DNA from 3 places in the Shewanella pealeana ATCC 700345 genome. Region 3 is predicted to be linked to each of the others. Evidence: predicted binding sites of a transcription regulator. Region 3 holds the regulator's gene; each other region holds the start of a gene.
The links. Region 3 encodes ArgR, which controls arginine synthesis, uptake and breakdown. Its sites were predicted from a motif close to ANTGAATANNTATTCANT; they were not measured.

Region 1 (11,001 bases), 1.9 Mb from region 3:
TTGAAGATATTGAGTCTCTAGCACCGAGTCACTTAGTGATCTCACCCGGCCCTTGCACGCCTAACGAGGCTGGAATGTCGCTGTCGTTCATTGAGCATTTTGCAGGCAAGCTGCCTATTCTAGGAGTTTGTCTAGGGCATCAGGCGATAGCGCAGGTATTTGGTGCTAATGTGGTTAGAGCCAAGCGAGTCATGCATGGTAAGACGAGTCAAATCATCCATACTGGTGGCGGTTTATTTGGTGGATTGAATAATCCACTTACCGTCACTCGATACCACTCCCTGCTGGTGGATGCTATTCCTGATGGTTTTATCATGGATGCCTGGTTCGACGATCCTGTGCATGGGCGTGAAATTATGGCCATGAGTATGCCTGCCAAGAAGATCTATGGTGTGCAGTTTCATCCTGAGTCTATATTGACCGAACAAGGCCACGAGTTGTTAGCAAACTTTATCAAGCTTACTTAAATTTTTGCCCTCTGTTATAAGTATAAGCATCAAGTAAGCGAGCCTGCTCAAAATAGATGGTGTGCAGTTTCATTCTCAGCCTCAGTATCGATATTGACCGAACAAGGCCATGAGTTGTTAGCAAACTTTATCAAGCTTACTTAAATTTTTGCCCTCTGTTATAAGTATAAGCATCAAGTAAGCGAGCCTGCTCAAAATAGATGGTGTGCAGTTTCATTCTCAGTCTCAGTCTCAGTATCGATATTGACCGAATAAGGCCACGAGCTATTAGCCAACTTTATTAAAATCACCTAACCTCTTTGCCTTCCTTCACAAACTTCAAATAGCAATCATAGAGCACGCTTGTTAAGGGTGTCTATGATGTGCAGTTTCAATCTCAGTCTCAGTATCGATATTGACCGAAGAAGGCCATGAGTTGTTAGCAAACTTTATCAAGCTTACTTAAATTTTTGCCCTCTGTTATAAGTATAAGCATCAAGTAAGCGAGCCTGCTCAAAATAGATGGTGTGCAGTTTCATTCTCAGTCTAAGTATCGATATTGACCGAACAATGCCACGAGCTGTTAGCCAACATGCTCAAGAACACCTAAATCGCTACCATCTGTTACAAATTTTACCGCTTTTTCAGATAAACCCGTTGCCGAAATGTGGTATAAAAGTCCGCAAAAATACCAATAATAATAGGGATGGATATGAAAAGCGTCATTCGTCATGTCGGCTTAAGTGCACTTTCATTGGCAGTATTAGCGGGTTGCGGTGCAACCACAGTTTCTTCTGAGCAAGCTCAAACGACTAATCAAAGTACTAACCAAACTACTCAAGTTGCCTTATCGGCACCTCCACAGGTCGACCAAGCGTTAACGTTAAATCAAATCATGGCTAATCCTGATTGGATGGGACTATTTGCCCAAGGTGCTTACTGGAGCGATGACGGTCAGTCTATTTATTTCGCTAGACAGGCCCACGGCGCACCGACCAAAACTTACTATCAGCAAAGTATTGATGGTACAGCTGCAAGTGAGTTAGCACTGAATCAATTGCATAGTGCAGATCAACGCCGCGGTGTGCTCAATAATGACAAGACGCGTAAAGCTTATATCTATCAAGGTAATTTGTTTGTTAAAGATCTAAACAGTGGCAAGGTGAGTCAGCTAACCCGCCAAAATACAGCTGTAGATGGCGTGCGCTTTTTAAATAATGGCGATATCTCTTATTGGCAAGGCGATAATATTTTTAAAATCCATCAAGGTTCTGGATTGGTAGAGGAGATTGCTAGCATCAAGATGGCCGCTGAGCCTAAAGGCGTGCAAGCTCCATCGACTTATATTGCTAAGCAGCAACACAGACTAATCCAATATGTGGCGATGCAGCAAGATAATGCCAAAGCGAAACAAGACTATAAAGCTGAGCTAACTAAAGCCGATCCAACCATGTCGGCTAAGACTTGGTATCTAGGTGATAAAGAAGTGGTTACTAACTTAAGCCTGTCACCTGATGGTCGCTACGTGATTCTGGCATTAAAAGATAAGAGTTATAGCTGGCGTGGCGAGCACGACATCATGCCAAACTATCTTGGTAAAGACGGTTATGTCGATGCTGTTCCTGCCCGCGCTCGTGTTGCAGAAGATAAAAATCCGGGTGAGCGTCTAGTGCTGTTAGATCTTGATACCCATGCAAAAAAAGATATTACCATCGAAGGCTTAACTGGTTTTGATGAGGATGTATTAGCGGCGGTAAAAACTGAGAACGCTAAAGCCAAAGGTGAGAGCTACGATAGTGAGAAAGCGCCACGCAAGCTACAGTTGATGCAAGATTGGGGCTGGTCGCAAAGTGCTATTCAATGGTCGGAATCAGGCGATAACGTAGCAGTAATGCTTGAAGCCGTAGACAATAAAGATCGCTGGATAGCTACGGTTAACTTCGAGAAAGCTAGCTTAACGACTCAACATCGTCTGCACGATGATGCCTGGGTTAACTACAACTTTAATCAGTATGGTTGGTTACCAAATAGCGACAGCCTATATTACCTATCTGAAGAAACTGGCTTTTCTCATCTTTACCTAAAAGAGCAAGGCGAGAAAGCCAAGGCATTAACTCAAGGTAAATTTGTGGTGAGTGATATCACCTTAGGCCCTAAAGCTCAGTTTATCTATTACAAGGCTAATAAGACTCACCCTGGTATGGATAACGTTTACCGCGTTGAAATTGCAACAGGTAAAGATGAGCAGCTAACACAGTGGCAAGGTCAGCTTGATTACACCTTAAGCCCTGATGGCACGGCCCTTTTATTAAACGCATCGACTCGCATTCAGCCTGCTGAACTGTTTGTGCAGGCGATAGGTGGTGAGCTTAAGCAGTTAACGAACTACACCAGCGATGCCTTTAACAATTATGCATGGCAGGCGCCTGAAGTTGTTGCTGTGCCATCGACTCACGGTGCGGGCGAGGTTTACGCGCGGGTTTATTTGCCTCAAGGCTATGATAAAAACAACGCAGATAAGTACCCTGCGGTGATCTTTAATCACGGTGCGGGCTATCTGCAAAATGCACACTACGGTTTTTCGGGTTACTTCAGAGAGTTCATGTTCCATAACTTATTAGCGCAGCAAGGCTATGTGGTAATGGACATGGATTATCGAGGCTCTAAAGGCTACGGCCGCGATTGGCGTACTGCAGTGTATCGTCAAATGGGCACGCCAGAAGTTGAAGATCTTAAAGATGGCGTAAACTGGATGGCGGCCAACGTTAATGTTGATGCAGGTAAAGTAGGTACCTATGGCGGCTCTTACGGTGGCTTCTTAACCTTTATGGCGCTGTTTAATGAACCTGAACTGTTTCAAGCTGGCGCTGCGTTACGTCCGGTAACGGATTGGGCACATTACAACGCACCTTATACGTCTAATATTCTCAACACACCTGATGTCGATCCTATTGCCTATGAGCGTAGTTCACCGATTGAGCATGCCGAAGGCTTACAAAAGCCACTGCTTATTATGAGTGGTGTGCTTGATGACAACGTGTTCTTCCAAGATAGTGTGCGTCTAGTACAGCGCTTGATTGAACTTGAAAAGCCGATGTTTGAAACTGCAATTTATCCAGTTGAGCCACACGGTTTCCGTCAGCCATCAAGCTGGTTGGATGAATACCGCCGCATTCATGAGCTATTTGAGCAGGAACTAAAAAAATAGTTCTGCATTTAGCTGTTAATTTATAGGCTCCCACGGGAGCCTTTTTGTTTTCAGCCCTAAACCACCTACTTCAGTAGATGGTTATCATCAATTAGGCTCTGCCTGAAGTACGTTCAATGGCATTGCGGAGTAAGGCAATGTTTAATGACTTATAAGCACGCCGACTTTTGTTTGAAAAGAAAGTGTCCATGGAGGCTCGCTTATCGCATCCATGCGATACACGGCTTATAAGTTCATTTAAACATAGCTTATTAACTCAAGTGATACGTGAGCTTTGCTAATAGTGCGGTACAAGCTTCTAAATCAGGGCCACAAATGTTCCCTACATTTGTTGGCATTTCCGCCAATCCATGGCAGTCAGTGATTTAGTAGAGCCTATAGGGATATATTTACGGCGTCTTGTTAACGCACGGTAGGAAAGCTCCCTTTTAGGGAGTCTGCTTTATAACAGATGGGCAAAGCCACCTTCTTCAGAAGGTGGATCTTTTACTTTTCCTATATCGAGTTAATTCGTTCAGAAGGTGGATTCTGTATTTTATCCCCGTCAGTTTTAGCCAAACTTATGATTAATCGGTAGACTGGTAATAATCGTTAAAGGGAGCGTGTTAATCAGTGGCAATTTCGGTAGCAGGCGGGGTTAAACCTGCACAAATCATAGAGGTAGAGCAACGACTGCAAAAGCAATTAATTGTTGGAAAGGGCAAAGCGGTTGTGATGGCTGATGATATTAGCCCTGAGCTAGAAGATGATGCCAATAAGCTCGAGATTGAACGTGAGGCAATTCAAGCAAGATTAGCGAAGCAGAATCAGGCTAAGGCCATTTATGACGCTGTCTCTAACCAATTACTCACGAGTGTTAATGCTAATATCGAGCATCAGCTATCTTCTCCAGAGCAAGTACTGCAACTGTCAAAGCTCGATGAAAAACAGATTTTATTATTGGAACTATTGTATTCACCTCAGGTTGACTTAGTCCGTATAAGGCCATTAGTAACGGCACTGCCATGGTTAGAGCGGGACTTGGTCAATATGGTCAATAGCCCAACATTTAGGCATCGCCGGCCCAAATCATCAGAGGTACAGGTTACTGATATCAAGTTGGTGCTCAATTATATTGGTATCGAAAACTTACAATCCTTAGTTCCCTATTATTGCCTAAGGCATTTAATGCCTGCTGGCCAGCCACAAATGTTGTGGTTAACGCGAAAAATATGGCGGTACAGCATGGTCTCTTCGATTGCGGCTCAAGCGCTAGCCGAGCTACATGAAAAAGACAGAGCTTTTATTTACAGCTGCAGCCTGATGAGCCAACTGGGCGTCACTTGCGTCATTAATCAATGTGCAAAAACTTTTGATGATATGTGGGGAGCTTGGTTGAGGGAGGCGAGTGCTAGCCGTGATAAAGAGCTTTATGATGCCGTAATGGCAACAGAGTTCCCCGCCAATGATGTCTATCAGCTAGTGTTGAGCCATAGTCGCTCGCTTAACTGGCAGTTACTCAGCCTGCTTAAGTTTGACAATAGCCGTCTAACCCAAACCTACAAGGCCATCGATACTAAGATTAAATATGCTGAGCTGGATGAGGATTCTGCTTTAATCGAGCGGGCTAACTGTTATGCAAAAGTCTATTTGTTAAAAGAGGCTAAAAATATTACTGCTGCAGAGTGCCGTTTAATGTTTGATTATTATCAAATATCAGAGCAGGAACAGATCCGTTTGAGCGGGCAAAATTATAGTAAGCTTGTACTCTTTTAAGTTTAGTCTTTTAAGTTTACTCATTTTGTTAACCAACACGACTTGATATTGAGCGATTAAACTATGGTTTAGTCGTGTTGAGTGTTCGTTCACCAGTATTTGTGTAAGAAACTTGTTTAAATTCTTAGTATCTTTACTGGTTTTTGCTAAGGTTTTAACCTAACTTTTAATACTTGTCATCCGGCTGATGATGCAACTTTTTTGTGATTTATGCAGTATTTATTAAACAAAAAAAGCCCAGCTAATCGATTCGATAAATAGTATACAATTCCGCCGCCCTTGAACTGCCTGTCACTCCCCTATGTTGGTATGGTTAAGAACTCGGCAAATTTATAAAAAGTTTAACTAAAATCGATATAATTGCGTAGTTAGTTATTCATTTTGCGTGAATAACTAGTAATTCATGGTGCAAGGCAACTTTTTTGTGACTATTTATGCTTAAAGCCCCGCTATATCCGCTTTGTTAATTCCAAAACTCAAATCTTTATGCAGTATTTACAGACCTAGCTCACCTGAATGTTGTTAAAAACTGGTATTTTGATCACATTTTAGCTAATAATGTCCTCCATGTTACACAAGCAATCGCCGTGTCACCTACACAAGATAAAGACACCGGGCGGAAAACGACCAGCTAAAAGGTCGATAATTATGAAGGATGAGAAGCAATGAGCTCAAAAATGAATCTTACACGTGCCCAATTTGACGAAGTTATGGTGCCTAACTATGCGCCTTCTGCAGTAATTCCTGTTCGTGGCGAAGGTAGCCGAGTTTGGGATCAAGAAGGTAAAGAGTATATCGACTTTGCTGGTGGTATCGCGGTTAACTGTTTAGGTCATTGTCATCCAGCCTTAGTTGGCGCGCTAAAGACCCAAGGCGAAAAGCTTTGGCATCTTGCTAACGTAATGACCAACGAGCCAGCGCTTGAGCTAGCGACTAAGCTTGTCGATGCCACATTTGCCGACCGCGTCTATTTTGCTAACTCAGGTGCAGAAGCAAACGAAGCGGCACTTAAACTAGTACGCCGTTATGCAATGGATAAATTTGGCGTTGAAAAAGATCAAATCATCGCATTTGATAAAGCCTTCCATGGTCGTACTTTCTTTACTGTGAGTGTGGGTGGCCAAGCCGCTTATTCTGACGGTTTCGGTCCTAAGCCACAGAGCATTACTCATGTTCCGTTCAATGATATCGCAGCCCTAGAAGCCGTCTTCTCTGATAAGACTTGTGCAGTCATGATGGAGCCGCTTCAAGGCGAAGGCGGTATTATCGATGCTGATCCAGAGTTTTTAAAGGCGGTTCGTGCCCTTTGTGATAAGCACAATGCATTATTGGTATTCGATGAAGTACAAACCGGTGTGGGTCGTCTAGGCGAGCTTTACGCTTACATGCGTGGTGATGTAGTGCCTGATGTATTAACAACGGCAAAAGCGTTAGGTGGCGGCTTCCCGATAGCAGCTATGCTAACAACAAAAGAGATTGCCGATCATCTAAAGATAGGTACTCACGGTTCTACCTACGGCGGCAACCCTCTAGCTTGTGCCGTAGGTAATGCGGTACTGGATGTGGTTAACACGCCAGAAGTATTGAACGGTGTTAAGCTGCGCGAGCAGTTATTGCGTGATGGTTTAATTGCGATCAACGCAAAGTATGATGTGTTCTCTGAAATCCGTGGCCAAGGTCTGTTGTTAGGTGCGGTCATGAATGAAAGATTCCAGGGTCGTGCTAAAGAGTTCTTAGTAGCCGCTATTAACGAAGGCGTAATGAGCCTAGTTGCGGGTGCAAACGTAGTTCGCTTCACGCCATCTCTAGTGATCCCAGAAGCGGATATTGCCGAAGGTCTAGCGCGTTTTGAGCGTGCAGTCGCTAAAGTTGTCGAAGCCTAAAGGCCAAACGGAGTGTTATCAATGATAGCGCTCCTTTTTTTGTCTTTAGGATAACTTGAACGTTTATTGACCAGTGCTTGTCATATATTGATAAGACTGACAGCTAACGGCAAGTGATAGCGAGGAGACTCCTAGATGCTAGTTATACGTCCAATCCGATCGACTGACTTCGATGCCCTATATCAAATTGCAGAAGAGTCGGGACATGGGTTCACATCCCTGCCAGTGAATGCCGATCTACTCAGAAGCAAAATTGCTCGAGTCGAAGCTTCATTTACCAAGCAGATCGATAAGCCTTTCGATGAAGGCTATTTGATGGTGCTTGAAGATACTGAAACTGGTGAAGTTGTCGGTACGTGCGGTCTTGAGGCCGCAGTAGGTATGGAAGATGCTTTTTACCATTATCGACTCGGTACAGAAGTTTACCACTCTGAGCAGATTGGTGTCCGTAATGAGGTTGAAACCTTAACCCTTTGCCACGATTACACCGGAGCCGCTGAGCTTTGCACCCTGTTTTTACGCAGTAGTTATCGTAAGAATAATAATGGTCGCATGCTCTCAAGAAGCCGATTCCTGTTTCTGGCGCAACACGCTGAGCGATTCGGTGACACAGTCATTGCCGAGATGCGTGGTGAAAGCGATGCAGAGGGCAATTCGCCATTCTATGGTTGGTTACAGGAGCACTTCTTAGGTATCGATTTTGTTCAGGCTGATTACCTATCAGGACTGAGTCAAAAAGCATTTATGGCAGAGATGATGCCCAAAAATGCAGTCTATGTATGTCTATTGCCTAAAGAAGCGCAGAAAGTGATTGGTGAAGTGCACGCTAATACTCGCCCAGCACTTAACCTGCTGCAAGCTGAAGGCTTTAGGTGTCGTGGTTATGTCGATATTTTCGATGCAGGCCCAACGGTCGAGTGTCAGCTTCATGATATTCGTTCCGTGCGTGAGAGTCGTTTGCTCACAGTCACTATCGGTGAGACGCCAAGCGATGCTACAAGCTACATAGTTTCAAATACCCAATTAGCTAATTACCGTGCTACAGCTGTCAACTTAGCTGTAGTCGACGACAGTGACGACGTGATCTTAGATCCCCAAACTGCAGAGGGCCTAATGGTCGCAGAGGGTGATCAGATCCGCGTCTTGCCAATGTAGGAATAGAAAATGACACAATTTATTGAAGGTAAGTGGGTTGAAGGCCTAGGTCACGAAGTGACATCAATTAACCCAGCCAACCAAAAAGTGATCTGGAACAGTAAAACAGCGACACCAGAGCAAGTCGGTGTCGCCGTCGATGCGGCACGTAATGCACAATTTGATTGGTTTATGCTTGGCTTTGATGCGCGTCTCGCCATCGTTGAAGCGTATCGCGATCAGCTAGAAGCCAACAAGGCCGAGATGGCGGAAGTGATTGCTCAAGAAACCGGTAAACCGCAATGGGAAACTGCGACAGAAGCGGGCGCCATGATAGGTAAGATAGGTCTTTCTGTTGCCGCTTACCACAAGCGTACTGGAACCTCAGAGAATGACACTCCGGCAGGCCGAGCAGTACTGCGCCATAAGCCACACGGCGTGGTTGCAGTATTTGGACCTTACAACTTCCCGGGTCACTTGCCGAATGGTCACATCGTTCCTGCATTGCTTGCCGGTAACACAGTGGTATTTAAGCCATCGGAGCTGACGCCAAAAGTGGCTGAGCTGATGCTTAAGCTTTGGGAGAAAGCGGGTCTACCGAAAGGCGTGATTAACCTAGTTCAAGGCGAGGTAGAGACCGGTAAGGCACTCGCGGCTCACCCGCAAATTGACGGTCTATTCTTTACAGGTAGCTCACGCACGGGTCATATCCTGCATCAACAGTATGCAGGCGATCCAGGCAAGATCTTGGCACTAGAGATGGGCGGAAACAACCCTCTTATCATCAAAGATGTGGCAGATACCAAAGCCGCCGTGCACGACATCATTCAGTCTGCTTATATTTCTGCTGGCCAGCGCTGTACTTGTGCACGTCGTCTCTATGTTGAGAAAGGCGCTGCTGGTGATGCACTGCTTGAGCAGCTTGTTGCTGCAGTTAAGCAGATTCAAGTCGGTCCGTGGAACGCCCAGCCGCAACCATTTATGGGCTCTATGATCTCAGAGACCGCGGCAAAGGGCATGGTTGAAGCGCAGCGTAATCTTGTAAACCTAGGCGGTAACGCATTGGTTGAGCTTACTCATCTTGAGGTGGGAACAGGCTTAGTTTCACCAGGGCTTATCGACGTGACAGGTGTCATCGAACTGCCTGATGAAGAGTACTTTGGGCCGCTATTACAAGTGGTACGTTATAGCGACTTTGATGAAGCGATCAAGTTAGCTAACGCGACGCGTTACGGCCTATCGGCAGGTATTTTGGCTGATAGTCGTGAAGATTATGACTATTTCCTTGCACGTATTCGTGCTGGTATCGTCAACTGGAACAAGCAGATCACTGGCGCTTCAGGCGCGGCACCATTTGGTGGTGTCGGTGCCTCGGGTAACCACAGAGCGAGTGCGTTTTACGCTGCCGACTACTGTGCATACCCTGTCGCTTCTGTCGAAGCCGATGCAGTCAGTCTGCCAGCCACATTGAGTCCGGGTTTGAGTATTTAACCTTAGGCACAAATCGAAAGGGAAGCGCTCGGGGCGCTTCCCTTTTGTTTATACCAATCAGTATAAAGATTTGGTCGCTCAGCGATAGTTTAGCGGCACTGAGACAAGGCAACGAGTGAAGAGCATAGTTGTTCTACGGTTAAGCTCGTTAACGCAGTATCAGAGCCGCTAAAACTCGCCATTCTGGAGCGTTTTTGGCTGCCTACTTCAGCGTTGAACAGCTTAACAAGGGAAGAGCCATTCTTACAGCTATTCGCCTTGAATTAGTTTGCCAAAAAACGCTCTGAGTAGATCAACTTCTTATACTGATTGGTATTATTACGACAAAACAAGCAAGCAGTATCCCTAAAACGTGTACAGCCGCGTGACCTAAATAGATAAATAAATAAGCAGGTAAACACGCTGGCGTAAAGGAGTGAATAATGCACACGAATGTAAACACGCTATTTGAAGCACTTTGGCAAGACTATATCGAAATGACGCCATCGGCAGCTAAGGTTCACCAGCTGCTGTCGAAAGGCAGTGCGATTATCAATGACCATATCGCACTTAGAACCTTTAATATTGCCAAGGTTAACCTTGAAGTATTAGCTAAGCATTTTGAGTCGATCGGCTATGTTGCCTGTGGTGACTACAAGTTTGAAGCTAAGAAGCTAAATGCTAAACATTTTGAGCACCCTGACAGTACACAGCCTAAAGTGTTTATCTCTGAGCTATTAGTCGAAGAGTTTAGTGATGAACTGCAATCAACCGTTAAGGGATTGATTGAGCAGATTGATACTGCTGCAACCACTGCCGACGATTTCTTGTATTCTGGTCGTCACTGGGAGTTAGACACTAAGACCTATGAGGCCTTATTAGCTGAGAGTGAGTACGCTGCTTGGGTCGCAGCTTTTGGCTATCGAGCTAACCACTTTACGGTGTCGATTAATCACCTAGCCGACTATGACACTATTTTTGAAGTGAACCATGCCTTAAAAGCGGCAGGCTTTGTGTTGAATGCATCTGGCGGTGAAGTGAAGGGCACACCTGAGGTGTTACTCGAGCAGTCATCAACTATGGCTGATAAGATCTCAGTTAGCTT
Region 2 (11,001 bases), 1.6 Mb from region 3:
AATGGATTTGCGCATTATCATCCTCAGTTTTATGCTGTGGCTCTCGCCTGCGTATTCATTAACCTTAGAACAGCTTGAGCAACTCAATACCTTAGTCTTTCAATATCCTAGTAAAGCCCTCAATAATATTCATGGCATTGAACAAAACCTCCAGTCCTACTTAGATCCCAAGGTACTGCAACTACGCATGAGCGCCTTTAAGTGCGAAACCTATCTTCAGCTAGGTGAAAATGCCGCGGCTATAAACCTAGCTAGACTCAATGAAGCAAGAGCCAAGCAGTTGAAGTTAGATGAAGCTAGACCTTACTTTCTTAATTGTATGGCTCAGGCCTATGTTAATTACGGAAATTACCAGCAGGCGTTACCCTTACTTCACTCATCTATCGCCATGTCTCGTCGTTTAGAGCAGCCTCAGGCCCTGATTAATGGCCTATGGCTCAGAAGCCAACTAGACGCAAAGGTTCAGCATAACGACACCGCCATCGAAGACTTACGTCTAGCGCTAGACCTTTATCCGCAAGTTAAGCGCCATGATGCACAGTGGCTGCTAACTCCTATTGCATACTTAAATGCTTCTATGGCTAAGTTGTTGATGGACGTGAATGAGCCTAAAGAAGCTAAACTTTTTTTAGATAAGGCACTCAGAGATAAGGATTCTGCAGGAAAAATTGCGCTTAATTTATCAATTGCGGCCGCAAACTTAGCGCAATCAAATCGTCAAGCTAAGTTAAGAGATCACTATACTCAAATAGCAAGAAGTAACCTTGCCGAGCTTGGCAGCCCCTTTGAATTAGCCGTTGCTTACAAGCAAATAGCCTTTATTGATTTTAGTAGTGGAAAATACAGTAGCGCAGAGCAACTGCTTCATTTAAGCATTAATACCTTTAAGAAAGAGTCAAACGCTAGCGCAACCATTAGTGCCCTACATCTACTAGCACAAGTCGAGTTAGCTCAAGGTAAAGAGAAGCTAGGCCTAGAACTGATGAATGAAGCCGTAGCGACTGCCAAACAGAAAAAGCGCTATACGGATCTTAAGCTTTGCTATGCCGTGCTAGCCGATTACTTTGCCAAAAAGCAAGACTACGCCTTAGCCTATGATTACCAACTCAAGCAATTTAAGGCCTCTGAGAAAGAAAGCCTATTTATTCAGAAGATCTGGCTATCTCATTTAAAATCTGACTTAAGCCGTCAACAACAGGTCTCCAACAGACAGCAAAGTACCAGTGTTGCAGCCCTACCTAGCCAGCTTATCCCCAGGGAACTCTTACCAATACTGTTTATTCTGCTCAGCTTAATTATCTTTATCGCCTGGTATTACAGACAACCATCCAAATCTTCACTGGAAATTAAAGAGCCTATGCCGGTAAGGCCTAATGCGACGGGCAAGCAAAAACTAGAAGATATGCTTAGCGTAAGTAAGCACGCGAATTACCCTCTGTCATTATTAGTGCTCGATCCGAGCGGAGTATTGAGTAGTGAGATCCCGTTGATGATTGCACAACTCAAGACGAAGTTGAGGGTTCAAGATCTGTTGTTCCTGCAGGAAAAACAACAATTGTTAATCATGCTACCTCATACGTCTGAGGCTGCAGCGCTCAATGTCATCGAGCAGTTATCGGATACGGTGGCAGAGTGGCAAAACGACAGTAAGGTCAATATTGGCCTTGCCAGCATGCAGCAGTTTGATAATTTACAATCTATGATAAAGCGCGCCAACATCAGTCAGCTGAGAAGATTAAAGCCTGTTAGCCAAAATCGGCAGTATCAGCCATCAAGAAAGTCAGGATCTTAAAGGGCCAATTATACAGCTAAGCCGTTTATCTATAACAAGCATTCTCTGGACTCGCCTTCTTTGCATTAACCTTCCGCTAGATAATCGGCGATCTCATCGAGGAACTCACCACCAAAACGTTCGAGCTTGCGCTCACCGACACCGTTAACAGCCAACATTTCACCCGGACTTGTCGGTAGTATTGCAGCCATTTCCGCTAAAGTCGCATCGTTAAATACCAAGTAAGGCGGCACATCTAACTCTTCGGCCAACGTACGGCGTAAAAGCTTTAATCTTGCAAATAGCTTACGGTCGTAATTGAGTGGTGCACGCGGGTTATTACTGCGACGCTTAGTCGTTTGAATCACGATTCTAGGCTCAGCCAGCAGTAACTCAACCTCCCCCTTTAACACGGCACGTGCAGACGAATTAAGGGTTACCGAAGATCCGCGGGTGATGTCTTGGGTGGCAAGACCTAAATGGATCAACTGGCGGATCACACTAAGCCAATGCTCGTGGCTCTTTTCTTTGCCAATGCCCCAGGTAGATAACTTGTCATGCCCACGCTCAATCACGCTGGCCGACTTTGAACCACGCAGCACTTCAATAAGATGATTAATGCCAAAGCGCTGACCGATGCGATAGATACAAGACAACACCTTTTGTGCATCTTGAATACCGTTGTATTTCTTAGGCGGGTCTAAACAGATATCGCAGTTACCGCACGCCTTAAGCGCAGGTTCATCGAAATAGTGCAACAGCACTTGTCGACGACAGGTCTGCGCCTCGGCAAAGGCGGCCATGGTATTAAGCTTATGAAACTCCACCTGTTGCTGTGGACCCGGCTCTGACTGCTCGATTAAGTGTCTAACTCGGCCGATATCGGCAGGGTCAAATAGCATTAACGCCTCCGAGTCCAAGCCATCACGACCCGCACGGCCAGTTTCTTGGTAATAGGACTCAACACTCTTAGGAATATCGTAATGCACCACATAGCGTACATTCGACTTGTTAATTCCCATACCAAACGCCACTGTTGCCACAACAATATCTAGCTGATCTTTTAGAAATTTATCCTGAACTTCAGCGCGCTCTTCTTGAGTCTTACCCGCATGGTAGGCTTCGGCTTGATGGCCTTGCAAGCGCAAGCGCTCGGCAACCTCATCGACTCGACGGCGACTGCTGCAATAGACAATACCACTGGCCCCATTTTGCGCATCGACAAACTGACGCAACTGATTAGCTGCATTAAGCTTTTCAGCCACGGTATAGCGAATATTAGGTCGATCGAAACTGGTCAGTAAAGAGTGCGGTGTAATGGTTAAACGCTCGCAAATATCGGCTCGTGTAGCCTTATCGGCTGTCGCGGTCAGTGCCATAATCGGCACTTGCGGAAACTGCTGACGTAAGCGGCCTAATGCGGCATATTCGGGTCTAAAGTCATGACCCCATTGCGAGATACAGTGCGCCTCATCGATAGCAAATAAAGATACATTAAGCTCATGTAGCCTGTCGATAAAGCTCGCCTGCAACAGGCGCTCAGGCGACACATACAGCAACTTAAGTTCGCCATAACGCATCTTCTGCAACACCTGCAGGCTCTCTTCTCTAGGCAGAGAGGAATTTAAGTAAGCCGCAGACACTCCGGTCTGGATAAGGCTATCGACCTGATCTTTCATTAGCGAGATCAGGGGAGAAACCACCACGGTTAAACCGGGTAAGACTAGAGCGGGTAATTGATAACACAGGCTTTTACCGCCACCTGTCGGCATGATCACCAGGCAATCTTGTCCTGCGCAGATCTGCTCAATGACCTCCCTCTGACCTTCTCTGAAAGTACGGTAACCAAATACCGACTGAAGGGTGGAAGATAATTGATCGACTGAAGTATCGAGCGCCGCCTGATCCATAATGAACCTGTGTTAAAAATTGGGTCGACTATTCTAATAGAGGCGGAGGCTCTTGTCTCTCTCGAACAACACTGTTGAGTAAAATTTAAGCTTGCGCCTCGGTATCCATTAGCGATAGATTAAATACTCTAAAGCGAATAATGAGATTACTAATCGGCAAAAGGAAGTAAGATGAGTCAGCTTATTCAGCAAGAAACCCTACGCAGAGTGGCCGAAATTTTTGATCAGCACGTGCCGTTTCACAACCTACTTGGTATGGATATCAAACGTTATGATATGGATGGGGTCGAGATCCAAGTCACTATGAAACCCGAGTTAATCGGTAATATTCATCAGCAAATTTTGCATGGCGGCGTGACAGCCACTGTATTGGATGTGGTTGGCGGCCTCACCGCTTTTTCTGGGCTAGTTGCCAGTAGAGACGACTGGACGTTAGATGAATTAGAACACCGCATTAAAACACTCGGCACCATAGATCTGCGAGTTGACTATTTACGTCCTGGCCGTGGCGAAATTTTTACCGGCACTGGTACAGTCATAAGAGCCGGCAACCGAGTATCGGTATCACGGATGGAACTGCACAATGAAAAAGGTGACCATATCGCTTTCGGCACAGGCACTTACATGGTTGGCTAATAAGTGATAAAGCCGTAACTAAGCCGTAATTGGGTCGCTAAAGCCAGTGGCAGTAAATCTTTCCTTACTGTCAGTTTGGCATAACAGCGACTAGCTTTATTAAAACAGCTGCCAACTTGAGTCTAAGGTTAAGCAAGACTACAATCAGCGGCTACTTCCCTATTTAGCACATTCCAATGCAAGAAATTGAATACCGTAAAGGCATTATTTATGCAGTTTGCGCCTATACCCTTTGGGGCTTTGCTCCCATATATTTTAAATTGCTTGATAGCGTCTCTGCTGCCGAGATCTTACTGCATCGCGTGATCTGGTCATTTTTCTTTGTCACGATTTTAATCGCACTGTTTGGTGGTTTTGCTCGCTTGCGTCACCTACTCAAACAGCCAAAGCAACTTGCCGTGCTGTGTGTGACTTCCATACTTATTGCCGGTAACTGGCTACTATTTATCTGGGCGGTCAACAACGACCACATGCTAGATGCCAGCTTAGGCTATTTCATTAATCCACTGGTGAATGTGAGTCTCGCCATGATATTCCTCGGTGAGCGCCTGCGTAAACTGCAATGGGCCGCCGTGGCACTAGCGGCAACAGGGGTAATGATCCAGCTTATCTCCTTTGGATCCATTCCGTTAGTATCGCTGGGCCTTGCCTGTTCATTCGCCTTCTATGGCTTGCTACGTAAAAAAGTGAATGTCGACGCCAAGACGGGATTATTGGTAGAAACCGCTATTTTGCTGCCTATCGCGCTCATATATCTGTTTACGAATATGGGAGATTCATTAAGCCATCTGTTCACTAACGATTTGCGTTTGAATTTACTCTTAGTTGCAGCGGGGATCGTAACCACAGTTCCGTTACTGTGCTTTGCCTCTGCAGCCGTTAGGATCCCGTTTTCAATGCTAGGCTTCTTCCAATACATAGGCCCAAGCATCATGTTTATCCTAGCTATTGCCTTGTTTAACGAGCCCTTCGACGCAGAGAAAGGCATTACCTTTGCGTTCATTTGGGCAGCCTTGTTCCTCTTTACGCTGGACATGCTATACAAGCGAAAAGCTAAGAAGTAGCCCTGATTGGTGTTACTTCAACGGAAAAAGCGAACCAAATGGGTTCGCTTTTTTATCGCTGTTGATTCAGCAGCTTATCCGGCTCTTGTAGACTCAATATGATCCGGTATCCTCGTAACGTTGGGATCATCACCAAATTTTCTTCTTCGCTCATTACGACAAAGGCTTTCTGATTATTGGACAGCCTAAACCAGCCTAATTGATAACCTGACATCCCGACACCATTGTGACGAGACTCGAGTTTTAAATCGGGCTCCCGCTGCCAATCTAGACGCTGAATATCATTTATCTCCACCTCGGCAAGCGGCAGAGTCATCGCGTAAAATGGCACATCAAGGATTAACTTGTTCTCACCGATAATCAACTTAGAATCATCCGCCTTAAAGAACAACCAACTAAACGCAAACAGCATGAGCGTAAGTAAGCCAATACTGACAATTTTACTGATTTGGGGTAGCGTGCTGAAATAGATAAAAGTTAATAATCCGACTAAAACCGCCAGCAAAGCAATGAAGCTCCAATGACTCGCTGGCGTGAGTGGTGCCAATGCATAAACTTGAGGCATGGCGGCTCCTAATTTACGATGATAACCAGAGTTTTAGATGCCAACACTCTAGTCAGCCTCTAATACCAATCAGTCTAAGTCTAGCGCTAAAATCTTCGATTTGCGTTGATAGTTATACAGCTGCTTTTTCTTCTCTGGCAGCGCATCAACCTCGACCATATTAAAGCCGTGCTCTAAGAACCAATGGATACTGCGAGTGGTTAAGGCAAACAAACGCGAATAACCTCTCACTCTTGCCTGACTAATAATATTTTGTAGTAGCAAGCTACCTCTATCGGCATCACGGTAGTCGGGGTGCACCACTAAACAGGCAAACTCCCCCGCATTGTCCTCTTCAAAAGGATAAAATGCCGCGCAGCCTATGACCAAACTATCACGCTCAATCAGCATAAATTGCTCTATCTCCATCTCCAGTTGTTCACGTGAACGCCGCACTAAGATCCCTTTCTGCTCGAGTGGACGAATAAGGTCAAGCACGCCGCCAATATCGCTAATCGACGCTCTACGTAAACGTTCGGCACTCTCAGTGACAATTTGAGTACCAATACCGTCGCGCGAGAACAACTCTTGTAACAGTGCTCCATCATCGAGATAACTGACAAAATGGCAGCGACTCACCCCGTTACGGCAGGCATCGATACTGGCCTCTAAAAATGCCTTAGTACCTACACATAAGGGAGAAACCTCAGGGAAATCATTTAAGATTTTTTGCGCTTCGGTAGGCATCAGCTCTGCCATAACTTGTCCGTCGCTATCCAAAATCCCCTTCTGAGCACTAAAGCCTATCATCTTGTCTGCTTTGAGTTTTATTGCAATCTGAGTGGCTACCTCTTCCGCAGTCAGATTAAAGCTCTCACCCGTCACTGAGGCCGCTACAGGGCCTAACAACACGATACCGCCATTATCAAGCTGACGCTTCAAACCTTGGCTATCGATTCGACGCACCTTACCGCTGAGGCAATAATCAATACCATCCTCAACCCCTAACGGCTGTGCAATCACAAAATTACCACTGACAACGTTAATTTGTGCCCCCTGCATCGGAGTATTGCTGAGGCTCATCGACAGGCGGGCCGTGATATCAAGATGTAAGCCGCCAACCACTTGTTTAATCACTTTAAGGGCATCTTCATCTGTCACCCTCACACCATTGTAATATTCGGCTGCCAGACTATGCTGCTCCAGCGCTTCATCAATCTGCGGCCTAGCACCGTGAACTAAGACTATTTTGATCCCTAAGCTGTGCAATAGTGCAATATCATTGATAATCGCGCGAAACTGTTGCTGTGCCAGCGCTTCACCGCCGAGCATCACAACGAAGGTCTTGCCCCTATGGGCATTAACATAGGAAGCAGAATGACGAAATCCATCAACAAGTTCAGTAGTACGCACGCTAGAATCACCTTAAAATAAATAGATATTCACCTGAACAGCCAGCCATTACACATTAAGCCAGCAACTTACAAAGATGATATTGCATTTAAATTCATTTAAAAAGCATTTATTTTCACTTTACACTTTGAGTTTTGGTTAGCAAAGCATTCTCGCTCTATATCGTACTGAGAATTTATGAAGAGTTAGCGATGTGGCAGAATTTACAGCGGAAAAATATGAAGGGATTTATACCAATCAGTATAAGAAGTTGATCTACTCAGAGCGTTTTTTTGGCAAACTAATTCAAGGCGAATAGCTGAAAGAATGGCTATTCCCTTGTGAAGCTGTTCAACGCAGAAGTAGGCAGCCAAAAACGCTCCAGAATGGCGAGTTTTAGCAGTTCTGATGTGGCGTTAACGAGCTTAACCGTAGAACAACTATGCTCTTCACTCGTTGCCTTGCCTCAAAACCGCTAAACTCTCGCTGAGCGACCAAATCTTTATACTGATTGGTATTAGAGAGATACTAAATTTTAGGCAAAAAAAAAGCCCCTATAAATAGAGGCTTTTTCCAAGATGCTTAAACAAGTAATTACTTGATTTTAGCTTCTTTGTACATAACGTGCTGGCGAATAACTGGATCAAATTTCTTGATTTCCATTTTTTCAGGCATGTTACGTTTGTTTTTTTCAGTCGTGTAGAAGTGACCAGTGTTAGCGCTAGAAACTAGCTTGATCTTCTCACGATTACCTTTAGCTTTAGCCATGGTTTATTATACCTTCTCGCCGCGGGCACGAAGTTCAGCAATAACAACTTCAATACCTTTCTTATCGATGATACGCATACCTTTAGTAGATATACGTAGCTGTACGAAACGCTTTTCGTTTTCTAACCAGAAACGGTGGTTCTGTAGGTTAGGTAAAAAACGACGACGCGTTGAATTCTTCGCGTGCGAACGGTTGTTACCAACCATTGGTCGCTTGCCAGTTACTTGGCATACTCTTGACATGTCAATCTCTCCAAAACAATATTTAACGCTCGAGCATTAATGCACCTCGAACACGGCCGTCGCCTGAGGCACACAACAGAGGGCGCATTTTATACAGCATCTAAAATCAAAGATCAAGGAATAGATTAATCAATCCATCCCCTTTCAGCGAAAGAAACTATCTCTCGATCGCCCACAACCATGTGATCCAGTAAGGAAACATCAATAGTTTGTAGGGCTTGCTTCAACCGCTCAGTAATTCGTCTATCGGCTGTACTTGGTTCTGCAATTCCAGAAGGATGATTGTGACACACGATCACAGCCGCAGCCTTTTTTTCAAGCACCAAACTTACCACTTCTCGTGGATAAACTGACGCTGAATTTATTGTGCCTCTAAATAATTCAACGAATTGAATTACCCTATGTTGACTATCTAACAATAAAATAGCGAACACCTCATAGGCACGATCAGACAATTGTCTCATTAAATAGTCCCGAGTTAAATCAGGATCCGATAAAATTTTACCTCTTTTTAGGTTTTCTTGCGAAATTCGTGCACCTAATTCCACTGCGGCCTGCATTTGAGCAAATTTTACCGGCCCAATTCCATCTAATCGACAAACTTGTGCCTGAGACGCATTAAGCAAGCTTCTAAGTCCACCAAACTCATTTATCATGATTCGAGCCAGCTCTACAGCACTTAATCCTTTTAAACCCACTCTAAGCAGAACAGCTAATAATTCGGCATCCGATAATTGTTTTACCCCTTGGCTCAACAATTTTTCTCGCGGCGCCTCGCCTTCTGGCCAATCCTTTATCGCCATCACAACCTCCCTGTTGTTCTAATGTATGAGTATGGTCTAGATTTTCTGAAGTTGTTCATCACCATTTTGAGGTTTGTGATATCTTAGGCCAACTTCAGCTGTGTGACATAAAGTTTGGTCCACAACGTGATTATCAAAAAGAGTTAACTATGGGTCTCAACAACAAAAAAGTATTACTGGGTATTGGTGGTGGCATTGCCGCATACAAATCGGCCGACCTAGTACGCAAGTTAAAGGAACGCGGCGCCGATGTCCGTGTTGTTATGAGTCAAAGTGCACAAGAGTTTATTACTCCGCTAACTTTGCAGGCGCTTTCCGGTTATCCAGTGGCGACCGATCTGCTTGATCCTACGGCCGAAGCCTCTATGGGGCACATCGAGCTCGCACGTTGGGCAGACCTAGTCATCATAGCTCCAGCCACCGCCAACCTTATCGCTCGGGTAAATGCCGGCATGGCAGATGAGTTAATTACCACCACCTGCCTAGCCACCGAAGCCCCTGTAGTGATTTGCCCCGCAATGAACCAACAGATGTATCGCAACGCCGCAACCCAAGCTAACTTGAAGCAAGTAGCCGAGCGCGGTATCTACATTTGGGGGCCAGATTCAGGCTCGCAAGCCTGTGGCGAAGTCGGCCCAGGTAGAATGCTTGAGCCTGTGGCGATTGCTGAAAAAGCAGTTGAATTTTTTGGCCCAAAACTGCTGCAAGGCATGTCATTGCTGCTTACAGCAGGTCCGACTCGTGAGGCTATCGATCCGGTTCGTTATATTTCCAACCATAGCTCAGGCAAGATGGGCTTTGCCCTTGCCAAAGCCGCAGCAGCAATGGGCGCAGAGGTGACCTTAGTTGCCGGCCCGGTCAATCTAGCGACGCCCGCAGGCGTCACCCGAGTCAATGTTGAGTCGGCTCAGCAGATGCTAGATGCGGTAATGCCACAAGTTGAGATGCACCAAATATTTATCGGCTGCGCCGCCGTGGCCGATTACCGCATCGCAGAAGTCGCCGAGAGTAAAATCAAGAAATCGGCAGAGCAGATGCAACTTGCGCTAGTGCGAAATCCTGATATCTTAGCCAGCGTTGCCAGCCATGCTAACCGACCTTTCACCGTTGGATTTGCCGCTGAAACCAACGATGTAGAGCAATATGCCCGTGGAAAGTTAACAGGTAAAAAGCTCGACATGATTGCCGCTAATGACGTATCAAATAGCGCCATTGGCTTTAACAGTGACTCCAACGCCCTAAGCGTATTTTGGAGTGATGGTAGCACCGACCTACCCGCTGTTGATAAAGACACTTTAGCCAAGCAATTGCTTACTCTAATAGCGAACAAAATAAAAAACTGATGAAAACACCAATCGAATTAAAGATTTTAGACTCACGCATCGGCACCGAGTTTCCACTTCCTGCTTACGCCACACCAGGCAGTGCAGGCATGGATCTTCGCGCCATCACAGATACCCAACTTGTTATCCAGCCGGGTGAAACAGTGCTAATCCCTACGGGAATTGCCATTCACGTTGCAGACCCTAGCCTAGCGGCAATTATTTTACCGCGCTCAGGATTAGGCCATAAGCACGGCATCGTTCTAGGCAATCTAGTTGGACTTATCGATTCGGATTATCAAGGACCTCTAATGGTTTCTTGCTGGAACCGTGGCAGTGAGCCTTTTACAATCGAAATCGGTGACAGACTCGCGCAATTGGTCTTTGTACCGGTTGTTCAGGCTGAATTTAAACTGGTAGACGAGTTTAATCAGTCAGATCGCGGCGCAGGTGGATTTGGCCACTCAGGAACCAAATAACTGATTGTTTAGCTTTTTACGCAATCACTTTTAATGGATAGCATGGAGCAATGTTTCCTTGCCGTCTCG
Region 3 (11,001 bases):
GCCTGAGAAAGTAACATCTCATACAGCTGACCACCGCCCATCACCACTAACTCATCACAATCGCCAGCGGCTATCTTAGCCTCCTCAAAGCTGCTAACCCTTGTTACCCCATCAATAACCAAACTATCTTGACGACTGATGACGATATTATGACGACCAGGTAAAGGACGACCAATCGACTCATAGGTCTTTCTTCCCATAACTACAGGCTTACCTAAGGTCATAGCTTTGAAGTGTCGTAGATCTTCTGGGAGATGCCATGGCATTTGATTATCTTTACCAATAACGCGGTTATTTGCCATCGCGGCAATCATAGCTATTTTCATGATACTTCCCTTTTATATAGGTCTAATGTGAAGCCAAATTTAACACAACTGCCCTGTAGGCTTGATAAAGTTAAATTATTTGATGACTGGGCGTGAGCGGAAATAGAGTAGACTCGGCATGGCTAGTCCTACCGAAAGTGCACCAAGAATAAATACAGTTTTAAGGCCATTACTGACCACCTGATAAATCAGCTCAGGACTCATATCTGCCTGTGCAGTCAATTGCACTAAGCCTATAACAGTATTAAAAGCATAAGTGCCTGGGATCATAGGAATGATCGCCGCAACGGCATACATCAAAGGCGGAGCTAAATGTTTTTTGGCAAAGGCTATCGTGACGATACCCACTAGGGCCGCGGCTAAGAAAGTTGCCCACTCAATAGGCAAGCCAAAACTTAACCACATGGTACGGCTACCATGCCCCATTGCCGCTGCCATAGCACAATAAGGCAAGAATCGGCGTGGAACATTAAACACCATGGCAAAGCCTATGGCCGGAATGGCAGAGAAAATCGCATCATTGAGCATGGTTAAGATAAGCGTCATCATTAGAACAATCCACCTACCTGCATAGCAATGGTTATACCGATCACTGAGGCTACGGTTAATAAAGTGGCATGCCCCCAGCGAGAGATCCCCACGTTTAGATGGCCTTTTACCATATCTGAGATGGCATTAATCATTGGAAAACCGGGTACTAACATCAACACACTCGCAGCCATAGGCAGTTTAGGCGTATCAGTTAAATCAAACTGGTAACCCGTTTGCGCGACTAGGGTCGTCACAAAGGCAGTGATACTGAAGTTAAGCAACAAGTTAAAATGACGCTTAGCAATAGATAAACGCACAAACATACCAACCGCAGAAGCTAAAAAGGTGATCAAGCAAGCAGCTAAGTCACCACCAAATAGGTGGCAAAAGCTCGCACAAGAAAGGCCTATCATAGGCACGACAAATTTAGCAGGGTAAGTTCTTGGTTGAATGCGACCAACACGTTTACGTACTTCCGATAGGCCGTAAATGCCTTTTTCGGTCAGTAAGCAGATGCGTTGTAATTCACAAATCACGGTCATATTGATACCGTGCTCGCGAATACGTCGTGTCGTTGTGATACAGCGACCGACTGAAAGACTGGTTAATACTAGGGAGTTTGAAGAGATGGATATCTCGACACTTTCTAAACCTAAGGCGTGGCCTAAGCGCTGAGTGATCTCTTCAACGAGATCAGATTCAGCGCCATAAGCTAAAAGAAGTTGAGCAACCCTAACGACTTGACGAGTAATGTCATTTTGCGTTGTAGCGTACACCTTTTCTCAACTTCCCTTTCTGCAAATAATTATCTTTGGTAGATAATCTCTACATCGTAATCATCTTCGTCGAAATCATCATCGAAATCGTCGTTAAAATCTTCGTTAATAGAATCATTTGCATTCTGATGATAGTTATCCCACTTAAATTCGACTTCAGCATCAGCATCAACTTCTTCTTCAGGAGGAAGTGAATCGATAAAGTCTAATAACTTAAGGGCTAACTCAGCAGTACCTTCACGGTTATAAGCAGAAATAGTGTAAATATCACCTTCCCACTCTAACTCTTTAACGATACGGTCAATACGTTCTTGTAGCTCTTCTGGCAACATCAAGTCAGCTTTGTTGATTACTAACCAACGTGGCTTACCCGCAAGCTTAGGAGAGTGCTTTTCAAGCTCAGCAACGATTGCACGAGCAGCTTCAACTGGATCGCTACCATCGATAGGCTCAACGTCCAAAATGTGTAACAACACACGGCAACGTTCTAAATGCTTTAGGAACTGTACACCAAGACCTGCACCATCAGCAGCGCCTTCGATAAGCCCTGGAATATCCGCAATTACAAAGCTCTGACCTGGTCTAGGATTAACAACACCTAGGTTAGGGACCAAAGTGGTAAATGGATAATCGGCAACCTTTGGCTTAGCCTTCGATACAGAGCGAATGAAGGTTGACTTACCCGCATTCGGCATACCAAGTAGGCCTACATCGGCTAACAGTAATAGCTCTAGCTTTAAGCTACGCACTTCACCGTCAGTACCTAAGGTTTTCTGTCTTGGCGCACGGTTAGTACTACTCTTGAAACGAGTATTACCTAGACCATGGAAACCACCTTTAGCCACAAGCAATTTTTGCCCGTGAGTGGTTAAGTCACCAAGTGACTCTTCAGTATCGTTATCGATAGCGCGAGTACCAACCGGCACTTTAAGGATCAAGTCTTCACCGCCGTGACCAGTACAATCACGCCCACGACCATTCTTACCGCGCTCGGCAATATGGAAGCGTTCAAACTGATAAGTGATCAATGTGTTCAAGTTTTCATCGGCTTGTAGATATACACTACCGCCGTCACCACCATCACCACCGTCAGGACCACCATCAGGAACATATTTTTCGCGTCTAAAGCTAACGCAACCACTGCCACCATTTCCGGCTTCTACACGGATAATAGCTTCATCGACAAACTTCATACCAACTCCTGGCACCACAGAATGAAAGAATTATACTCTTAACGATTCTAGTCGCCAAAACACAATTTACTTAATTTTGAAAAAACAAAGCCCCACCAATGGCGGGGCTTATATTAATTATTAGCTTAAGCTAAAAATTAATCTTCGATGCTGATGAACTTACGGTTCTGAGGACCTTTAACTTCAAACTTCACTTTACCATCGGTAAGTGCGAATAAAGTGTGGTCACGACCGATACCAACATTAACACCAGCGTGGAATTTAGTACCACGTTGACGAACGATGATGTTACCAGCTAGAACTGATTCACCGCCGAAGCGCTTTACACCAAGACGTTTACTTTCTGAATCGCGGCCGTTACGAGTAGAACCGCCAGCTTTTTTATGTGCCATGAGTTATTCTCCTAATTAAGCGTTGATAGCTGTAATTTTAACTTCGGTGAACCATTGACGATGGCCCATCTTCTTATCGTGGTGCTTACGACGACGGAACTTAACAATAGTTACCTTGTCTGCACGGCCGTGGCTGATTACTTCAGCAACAACCTTACCACCTTCAACTAAAGGTGCACCTACGTGTACAGTTTCACCATCAGCAACCAAAAGAACTTGGTCAAACTCGATAGTTTCGCCTGTAGCGACTTCTAATTTCTCTAAACGAACTGTATGGCCGGCTTCAACGCGATGTTGCTTGCCGCCACTTTGAAAAACAGCGTACATAGCTATTTTACTCCGATATTCTAACACGCCGCTCAAAACATATATGTTTGATGCAGGGGTGCTATAAAAGCTTTAATGACAATGGTCGCGGAGTTTACGCTAAGAACAGGCTGCTGACAAGCCTTAATTAACTTAGAATAAAAAAAGACCCAAATAACTCTCACATTCATCTACAACTACTGTCTTGTACCGTAAATTTAGGTAGAATCCAATTATTATAACATTTAAGCCTTAATTGAGCTGCAATGTTACTCAGCAGCCAACAAGAACTAGAGCCTACTTATGGATTTAAACGCCATTCGTCAATTGACTGATAGCGATATGCAAGCTGTCAATCAACTGATCTATAAACAACTAGAGTCAGATGTTGCCCTAATTAATCAACTTGGGTTCTACATTATTAACGGTGGCGGTAAACGCTTGCGACCTCTGCTGTCTATTCTAGCAGCTCGTGCCATTGACTATAAAGGTGATTCTCACCTTAAATTGGCCGCCATTATCGAATTCATTCACACTGCGTCACTGTTACACGATGATGTCGTTGATGAGTCGATGTTGCGCCGTGGTAGAAAAACCGCCAATGCCTTATTCGGAAATAGCGCAAGTGTATTAGTCGGTGACTTCCTATACACACGCTCATTCCAGATGATGACAGAGCTTCGTAGCTTAGACGTGCTAGAGATCCTTGCAGACGCAACCAACGTACTAGCAGAGGGTGAAGTCCTACAGTTAATGAACTGTAACGACCCTGACACCACTGAAGATAGCTATATGCGTGTTATCTATTGCAAGACAGCAAAACTGTTTGAGGCGGCTACTCGCCTTGCAGGATTACTCGCTGACAGCCCAATAGAAGTGCAAACGGCGCTAGCTGACTACGGTAAGTATTTGGGCACTGCATTCCAGTTAACCGATGACCTACTCGATTACACCGCAGACACAGAAGAGCTTGGCAAAAACATCGGTGATGACTTAGCCGAAGGTAAGCCAACATTGCCGCTTATTTTTGCAATGGCAAACGGTAATGACACTGAAAAAGCCCTTATCCGTGATGCTATCGAGAAAGGTGACGGTACAGAACATATCGACGTCATTCTCGCCGCACTTAAAAACTGTGGCGCGTTAGAGTATACAGAGCAGCGTGCAATTGAAGAATCAGAAAAAGCAATTGCGGCCTTATCAATTATTCCTGACTCTGATTATAAAAAAGCGCTCATCTCTTTAGCTAAAATTGCGACTCAACGTAGCAATTAGTCAACAAGGCTAAATCAGAAACCAAAAAAGGGAGCCTAGTGGCTCCCTTTTTAATTGCAGCTAATTGATTACTTGACGAAATCAATACCTAGTTGGATATCAGCCTGAAGTGTATCTAGCATCGCATCACGTGCATTTGCTTCAAATGCACTGACTTCACCGTAAGCTAACACTTCTTCGACGCCATTTTTACCTAATACAACAGGTTGTGCGAAGAATTCAGCATGTTCACTGCCACCGTCGACGTAAGCGCACTCAACAACATTAGCTTCACCTTGAAGGCCGCGAACTAATGACAGACCGAAACGGCATGCCGCTTGCCCCATAGAAAGTGTCGCACTACCCCCACCGGCTTTAGCCTCAACAACCTCAGTACCCGCGTTCTGAATACGGGTAGTAAGTGCTGCAACTTCGGCATCAGTAAAGCTTACGCCTTCAACTTGTGAAAGCAGCGGCAGAATAGTCACACCACTATGGCCGCCAATAACTGGCACCTTAACATCAGCAACATTCAAGCCTTTTGCTTCAGCAACAAAAGTTTCAGAGCGGATAACATCAAGGGTTGTCACCCCAAATAAGCGGTTCTTGTCGTAAACACCTGCATTCTTCAATACTTCGGCTGCAATCGCTACAGTTGTATTGACAGGGTTAGTGATAATACCGATTAATGCTTTAGGGCAAGTCGCGGCGCACTTTTCAACTAAGTTACGAACGATACCAGCATTGATGTTAAATAGATCTGAGCGATCCATTCCAGGTTTACGTGCAACGCCAGCAGAGATAAGAACAACATCAGCACCTTCTAGCGCTGCAGTCGGATCTTCACCTGCGAAACCTTTAACTTCAACCGCTGTAGGGATGTGGCTTAGATCAACCGCTACACCAGGTGTCACTGGAGCGATATCATAAAGCGACAATTTTGAACCCGCAGGTAATTGAGTTTTTAACAATAGGGCAAGCGCCTGGCCAATACCACCAGCAGCACCAAGTACAGCAACTTTCATAATTATCTCCGTTAATTCTCGGATTTTGTGACTTAGATCCATCTTCCCAATGCCGCAACAGTACTTGATTCACAAAAAGAATTCAATTATCCCTTAGTCGTGTCCCATATAATCTACAACGCTAATGTAAGACGAAAAACGAAAAAAGCTAGTGAATATCATGCTTACAGAGCTGCAGGCATGATAAATTAGCAAGTTAAAAATTAGAATAATCATTCTAACTTAAGTTACACCATTAAGCCTAAGTGAATCTCTTAATGAATTTTTATTCAGAAAAACGAATACCAATTGACAAAAATGACGAAAATAATCATGATAGTGCAGATTTTTTTGAATAAAGAATAATAATATATGCAAGCTAGTAGAAGCCCAGATGATTTAGTTAAGACTTTCAAATCTATTTTAAAAGAGGAACGATTTGGTTCCCAAAGTGAAATAGTTAACGCCCTACAAGCTGAGGGCTTTAGCAATATCAACCAATCTAAAGTATCTCGTATGCTAAGCAAGTTTGGTGCGGTTAGAACCCGTAACGCTAAACAAGAGATGGTTTATTGCCTCCCAGCAGAGCTAGGCGTGCCTACTGCTGGCAGCCCGCTTAAAAACCTAGTACTAGATGTTGACCATAACCAGTCTATGATTGTTGTCAGAACCAGCCCTGGCGCTGCACAATTAATCGCTCGTCTACTTGATTCAATAGGTAAGCCTGAAGGTATTTTAGGTACCATTGCTGGTGATGATACGATTTTCATCTGCCCATCTAGTATCCATAGTATTGAAGACACATTAGAAACGGTTAAGTCATTATTTAATTACGCCGACTAAGCTCATGCTTTAATCATTAGCTTAAGCGACGGACTATCTGCACCAAAAATGCCGTAACCCAAGGGCTACGGCATTTTGTCTTTTATCTCCACCTAGATGTACGACTCCCCTTTCTCGTGTGTTCTCCCAAGCCATCACTCAGCTTAACGCTCCCTGTATGAAACAGCATGATTTATACAATATATTGAATAGCTGCTTCTCTCTTGAGCAATAATCGTTATAATCCTAAGCGACAGTATTGTTAGTCGAGGGGAATAATAAGTATGAGTAATATAATAAATATCAATGATATATGCTGGGAACCTTGGCAGCATGAAGATAAATATGCCAGTGAGCAAAAACACTTAGGTGACGCGGCTGGCGGCGAAAAAATCGGTGTGACCATGGAGCGATTAGCGCCAGGTAAGTCTTCAGCGGTATCGCATTACCACACTAAAGAAGAAGAGCACATCTATGCCATGCATGGAGAAGCAACGCTTTATATCGACGATGAGCCTCACTCCTTTAGCCAAGGAGAGTATATCTGCTTCAATGCTGATACCGGCATTTCTCACAAACTCGTCAACCATAGCGATAAAGACTTTGTGTTTCTTGTCGTCGGAAACCGAGACATTCACGACGTAGTCGTATATCCAGAAACCAACAAGGTACTGGTAAAATCTGTCAACGAAATTTACGCTCGACGCACCACTAACTATTGGGATAAAGACGAAGTTGATAGCGAATAATTTTCACTATTACTCCCAATAAAAAACGCACCTTAACGTGCGTTTTTTTATTGTTCAAATAAGCGAGCCTATTAGCCGTTGACTGAGATCATAAAATCTAGAGAAGGCGCGAAGAATGATGAGCCCGTTAGCGCTTGAGTGAAATGCAATAAATGATCGTGATTTCCCTCATTGTCACCGTGCACCATGCTCTCTAACATCTTCTCGAAATGTACTGAATTACGACAAGTAGAGATAAACATCAAACCTTGCTCTTTAACTGAACCGTAAGGCATGCTCTGCCTTAGGATCTCCATCGATTTACCTTCGCTATCTTTAAGATTAACACGCTTAATATGGCTCGTCAGCGGTTTGTCCGCCGAGGCATATTCGATATTATCGGACTTGGTGCGACCCACTATATCTTCTTGCTTCTTAACTGGAAGTCGATTCCATTTACTCAAGTTATGAGCAAACTTTTGCACATGAATATAACTACCACCTTTAAATGGGCTATCTTCATCGCCAATCAAGGCCACTTCTTGTCTGCTGCGCCCTTTAGGGTTTTCAGTGCCATCGACAAAGCCCGTTAGGTCGCGCGAATCGAGGAACCTAAAGCCACGCTCTTCGTCTACAAGCTCTACTAAGCCTTCAAACATTTGGCAAACTTCATTAGCGACTAAGTGTAAAATATCAAAACGGTCACAACGGACTTGCACGAACAAGTCATACTCGATAGCTGGCGCATCTCGATTATCACGATTCATAGCAGGGAAAGGCTTTAGCTGACTTGGTCGAGCATCGGGGTATAAGGTGTCCCAGTAGTTTGCACCAATTGCGACAAAACCGTTAAATGCACTATCAGAATATTGATCTGCCAATTCAAAGATGTATTGCGCGACATTGGCAACACAAGGACGCATGTCAGACTCGACACTCTCATTAGCATTAAACATTAAATAGACACTGTGCAAGTTTCCTTCTGCACATACTCCAAGCTGTTCACGAGGCATAACCTGACTATCCATTATTATATGTAACCCTTTCTCTTAATTAATATTCGGCATTATTATCTATAACTTTAGTTATTAATATCATTAACTGACGCACAATAACTAGAATTTGTAGCAAATTCCTTAAGGAACCACTGAATTTAATGCCAGCGACTATACATTGTTCCCGCCTTCTATCGGCTATCATCCAGTTCTGACCATCTGGAAATCACATAAAATTATTTTAAAACAAGACCAAACTATGATTCTTACACTCGATAGCGACCCGCTGACCGACTAAAAAATCAAGCTCTGAACTGTGTATATCAAGCATATTATCGGCTACTTGAACCTGATATTGGCAGATATTACCTAAGAAGCGGCGGCTAATGACCTCTCCTATCCCCCCAGTATCGGCCTTCAATAAAAGCTGTTGTGGCCTTAACAATACTTCAACCTGGCTTTGTATGGGTAAATTGAGCTCGGACTCACTCTCTATCTCACCTACTGCGGTAACGATACGGTGACCATCAAGTACCCTCGCCTCTAAATAATTTCCGGCACCTAGAAAGTCTGCCACATACTTATCAGAAGGCGCAGAATACAAACTTTCCGCTTCGCCGCACTGTACGATTTGACCTTGGTTAAACAGCGCTAACTTATCAGCAAAGACAAAGGCCTCATCTTTACTGTGAGTCACAAAAACCGCACTTACATTATGCTTCTTTAAGATATCCCGGATCTCTAGCATCATCTCTCGGCGTACCTTGGCGTCAATATTAGAGAAAGGCTCATCTAATAGCAGCACTTCGGGCTCATAGGCTAGTGCCCTTGCAATAGATACCCTCTGTTGCTGTCCGCCTGAAAGCTCATGAGGATAACGTTTAGCTAACCCATCAAGCTTTACTAGGGAGAGCATCTCTTGTAAACGCGCCCGCCTTACGGCTTTATCGCGTGTAACTACGCCAAATAGAATATTTTCAGCAACGGTTAAATGAGGAAACAATGCATAATCTTGAAAAATCATCCCAACACCACGCTGCTCACTGGCAATAAAACAACTATCATCCGCAACGACTCTATCGTTTATAGTGATACTACCGTGACTTATCGCCTGCAGCCCAGCAATAGCCCGTAATAAGGTGGTCTTGCCGCAACCGCTAGGGCCTAAGAGAGCGACTATCTCTCCCTTTTCTACAGTGAGATCTAGGCCCTTTAGCACCTGTTGTCCTTGGTAGTCGCTAAACACTTGCTTAACTTGTAAAGTGGCCATATTAATTATCCTGCTCCAAGGAACGGTTAAGGTAGATAAGTGGAACTAAGCCGACGAGTACTATTACGATGGCGGCTAACGCACCGTGTTCGAGCTGTTCGTCCGACACAAATTGGAATACATAAGTCGCCAAGTTTTCAAAGCCTATTGGCCTTAAGAGCAATGCTGCTGGCAGCTCCTTCATACATTCAATAAACACCAGCAGTAATCCAGCAAAGATACCTTTTCTAAGAAGAGGTATATGTACCCACCTTAAAAGACCTAATGGTTTAAGACCCATAGTGATCCCCGCCATATCCAGCGATGGCGAGATGCGTTTATAACTGTTCTCAATACTGCCTATCGCAATAGCAGCAAAGCGGATCGTAAAGGCACAGACAATAATGAAGCTACTGCCGGTTAAGATAAGCCCTGGGCCCTGAAAACCAAGGTATTCAACCAGATCATTGATGGCAAAATCGAGCCGAGTAAAAGGCACTAAAATGCCGATAGCTAATACAGTGCCGGGTAATGCATAGCCCGTTGAGGCCAATCTAGAAGGGAGTATATCTGCGCGCCTTGGGCTAATGCGGCGAATAAACATCAGCACAATACCGATAGCCACACAGATGACGCTCACTAGCATAGAGATCCATAAGCTATTAAAACTGTATTCAAAAAACTCTTCATTCCAGCTTTCGGAAAAATAACCATAGGCGTATTGCAGCAAGATAATAAAAGGTAACAGGAAGGCTAGAGTCAAAAGAGCGCCACAGTAGGTCGTTGCCGCAAATGCCTTCAAACCAGACAGTGGATAAATATCGAGTTCTCCCGGTGTCGATTGCTTCTGAAATAGCTTTTGCTTACGCCTCGCGAATCGCTCAAAACCCACCATGGCAAAAATAACTAATAACATAATAGTGGAAAGCTTTGCCGCCGCCGTTAAGCTGCCATATTCAAACCAAGTATCGTAAACCGCCGTGGTCAATGTCGGCACAGCAAAGTAACTCACAGTCGCAAAATCCGCCGCGGTTTCCATCGCCACTAGGGCCGCGCCGACTGCCAATGCAGGCCTAGCCATCGGCAGACTTAGACGCCAAAAGCTTTTCCATGGGCCGCAACCCATCACGCGCGTAGCCTGACTCAAACTAGCTGACTGCTCCATAAAAGCGGTGCGGGCTAACAGATAAATATAGGGGAACAGCACTAGCGCTAACATGATGGATGCGCCGCCTAATGAGCGCACCTCGGGGAAGAAGTAATCTTGAGGAGTCTGCCAGCCAAAAAAGCTGCGTAGTGCTCCCTGTACGGGGCCAGCATAATCAAACAGATCCGTGTAAACATAGGCGACCACATAAGCGGGCATGGCTAATGGCAGTAACAGTGCCCACTGAAAGATTTGACGTCCAGGAAACTGACACTTAG

Region 1: SPEA_RS18495 (aspartate aminotransferase family protein) is a predicted target of ArgR. The motif match lies at 5,798-5,815, and genes of this name have one in related genera.
Region 2: argA (amino-acid N-acetyltransferase) is a predicted target of ArgR. The motif match lies at 7,420-7,437, and genes of this name have one in related genera.

What each region holds. Positions count from the first base shown of each region.
Region 1 is NC_009901.1:4,292,474-4,303,474, reverse strand. It holds gene SPEA_RS18510 (anthranilate synthase component II) at 1-467, shown strand, start outside; gene SPEA_RS18505 (S9 family peptidase) at 1,159-3,654, shown strand; gene SPEA_RS18500 (HDOD domain-containing protein) at 4,267-5,409, shown strand; gene SPEA_RS18495 (aspartate aminotransferase family protein) at 6,075-7,292, shown strand; gene astA (arginine N-succinyltransferase) at 7,428-8,447, shown strand; gene astD (succinylglutamate-semialdehyde dehydrogenase) at 8,457-9,917, shown strand; gene SPEA_RS18480 (DUF1338 domain-containing protein) at 10,340-11,001, shown strand, end outside.
Region 2 is NC_009901.1:4,655,616-4,666,616, forward strand. It holds gene SPEA_RS20120 (nucleotidyl cyclase domain-containing protein) at 2-1,792, shown strand; gene recQ (DNA helicase RecQ) at 1,858-3,681, opposite strand; gene SPEA_RS20130 (thioesterase family protein) at 3,853-4,317, shown strand; gene rarD (EamA family transporter RarD) at 4,494-5,381, shown strand; gene SPEA_RS20140 (PH domain-containing protein) at 5,434-5,946, opposite strand; gene argA (amino-acid N-acetyltransferase) at 6,016-7,338, opposite strand; gene rpmG (50S ribosomal protein L33) at 7,912-8,085, opposite strand; gene rpmB (50S ribosomal protein L28) at 8,092-8,328, opposite strand; gene radC (RadC family protein) at 8,454-9,131, opposite strand; gene coaBC (bifunctional phosphopantothenoylcysteine decarboxylase/phosphopantothenate--cysteine ligase CoaBC) at 9,281-10,474, shown strand; gene dut (dUTP diphosphatase) at 10,474-10,932, shown strand.
Region 3 is NC_009901.1:1,044,783-1,055,783, reverse strand. It holds gene folA (type 3 dihydrofolate reductase) at 1-326, opposite strand, end outside; gene SPEA_RS04485 (threonine/serine exporter family protein) at 402-875, opposite strand; gene SPEA_RS04480 (threonine/serine exporter family protein) at 875-1,633, opposite strand; gene cgtA (Obg family GTPase CgtA) at 1,663-2,826, opposite strand; gene rpmA (50S ribosomal protein L27) at 2,964-3,218, opposite strand; gene rplU (50S ribosomal protein L21) at 3,234-3,545, opposite strand; gene ispB (octaprenyl diphosphate synthase) at 3,828-4,799, shown strand; gene mdh (malate dehydrogenase) at 4,868-5,803, opposite strand; gene argR (transcriptional regulator ArgR) at 6,155-6,625, shown strand; gene SPEA_RS04445 (cupin domain-containing protein) at 6,889-7,353, shown strand; gene SPEA_RS04440 (Dyp-type peroxidase) at 7,425-8,360, opposite strand; gene SPEA_RS04435 (ABC transporter ATP-binding protein) at 8,569-9,597, opposite strand; gene SPEA_RS04430 (ABC transporter permease) at 9,599-11,001, opposite strand, start outside.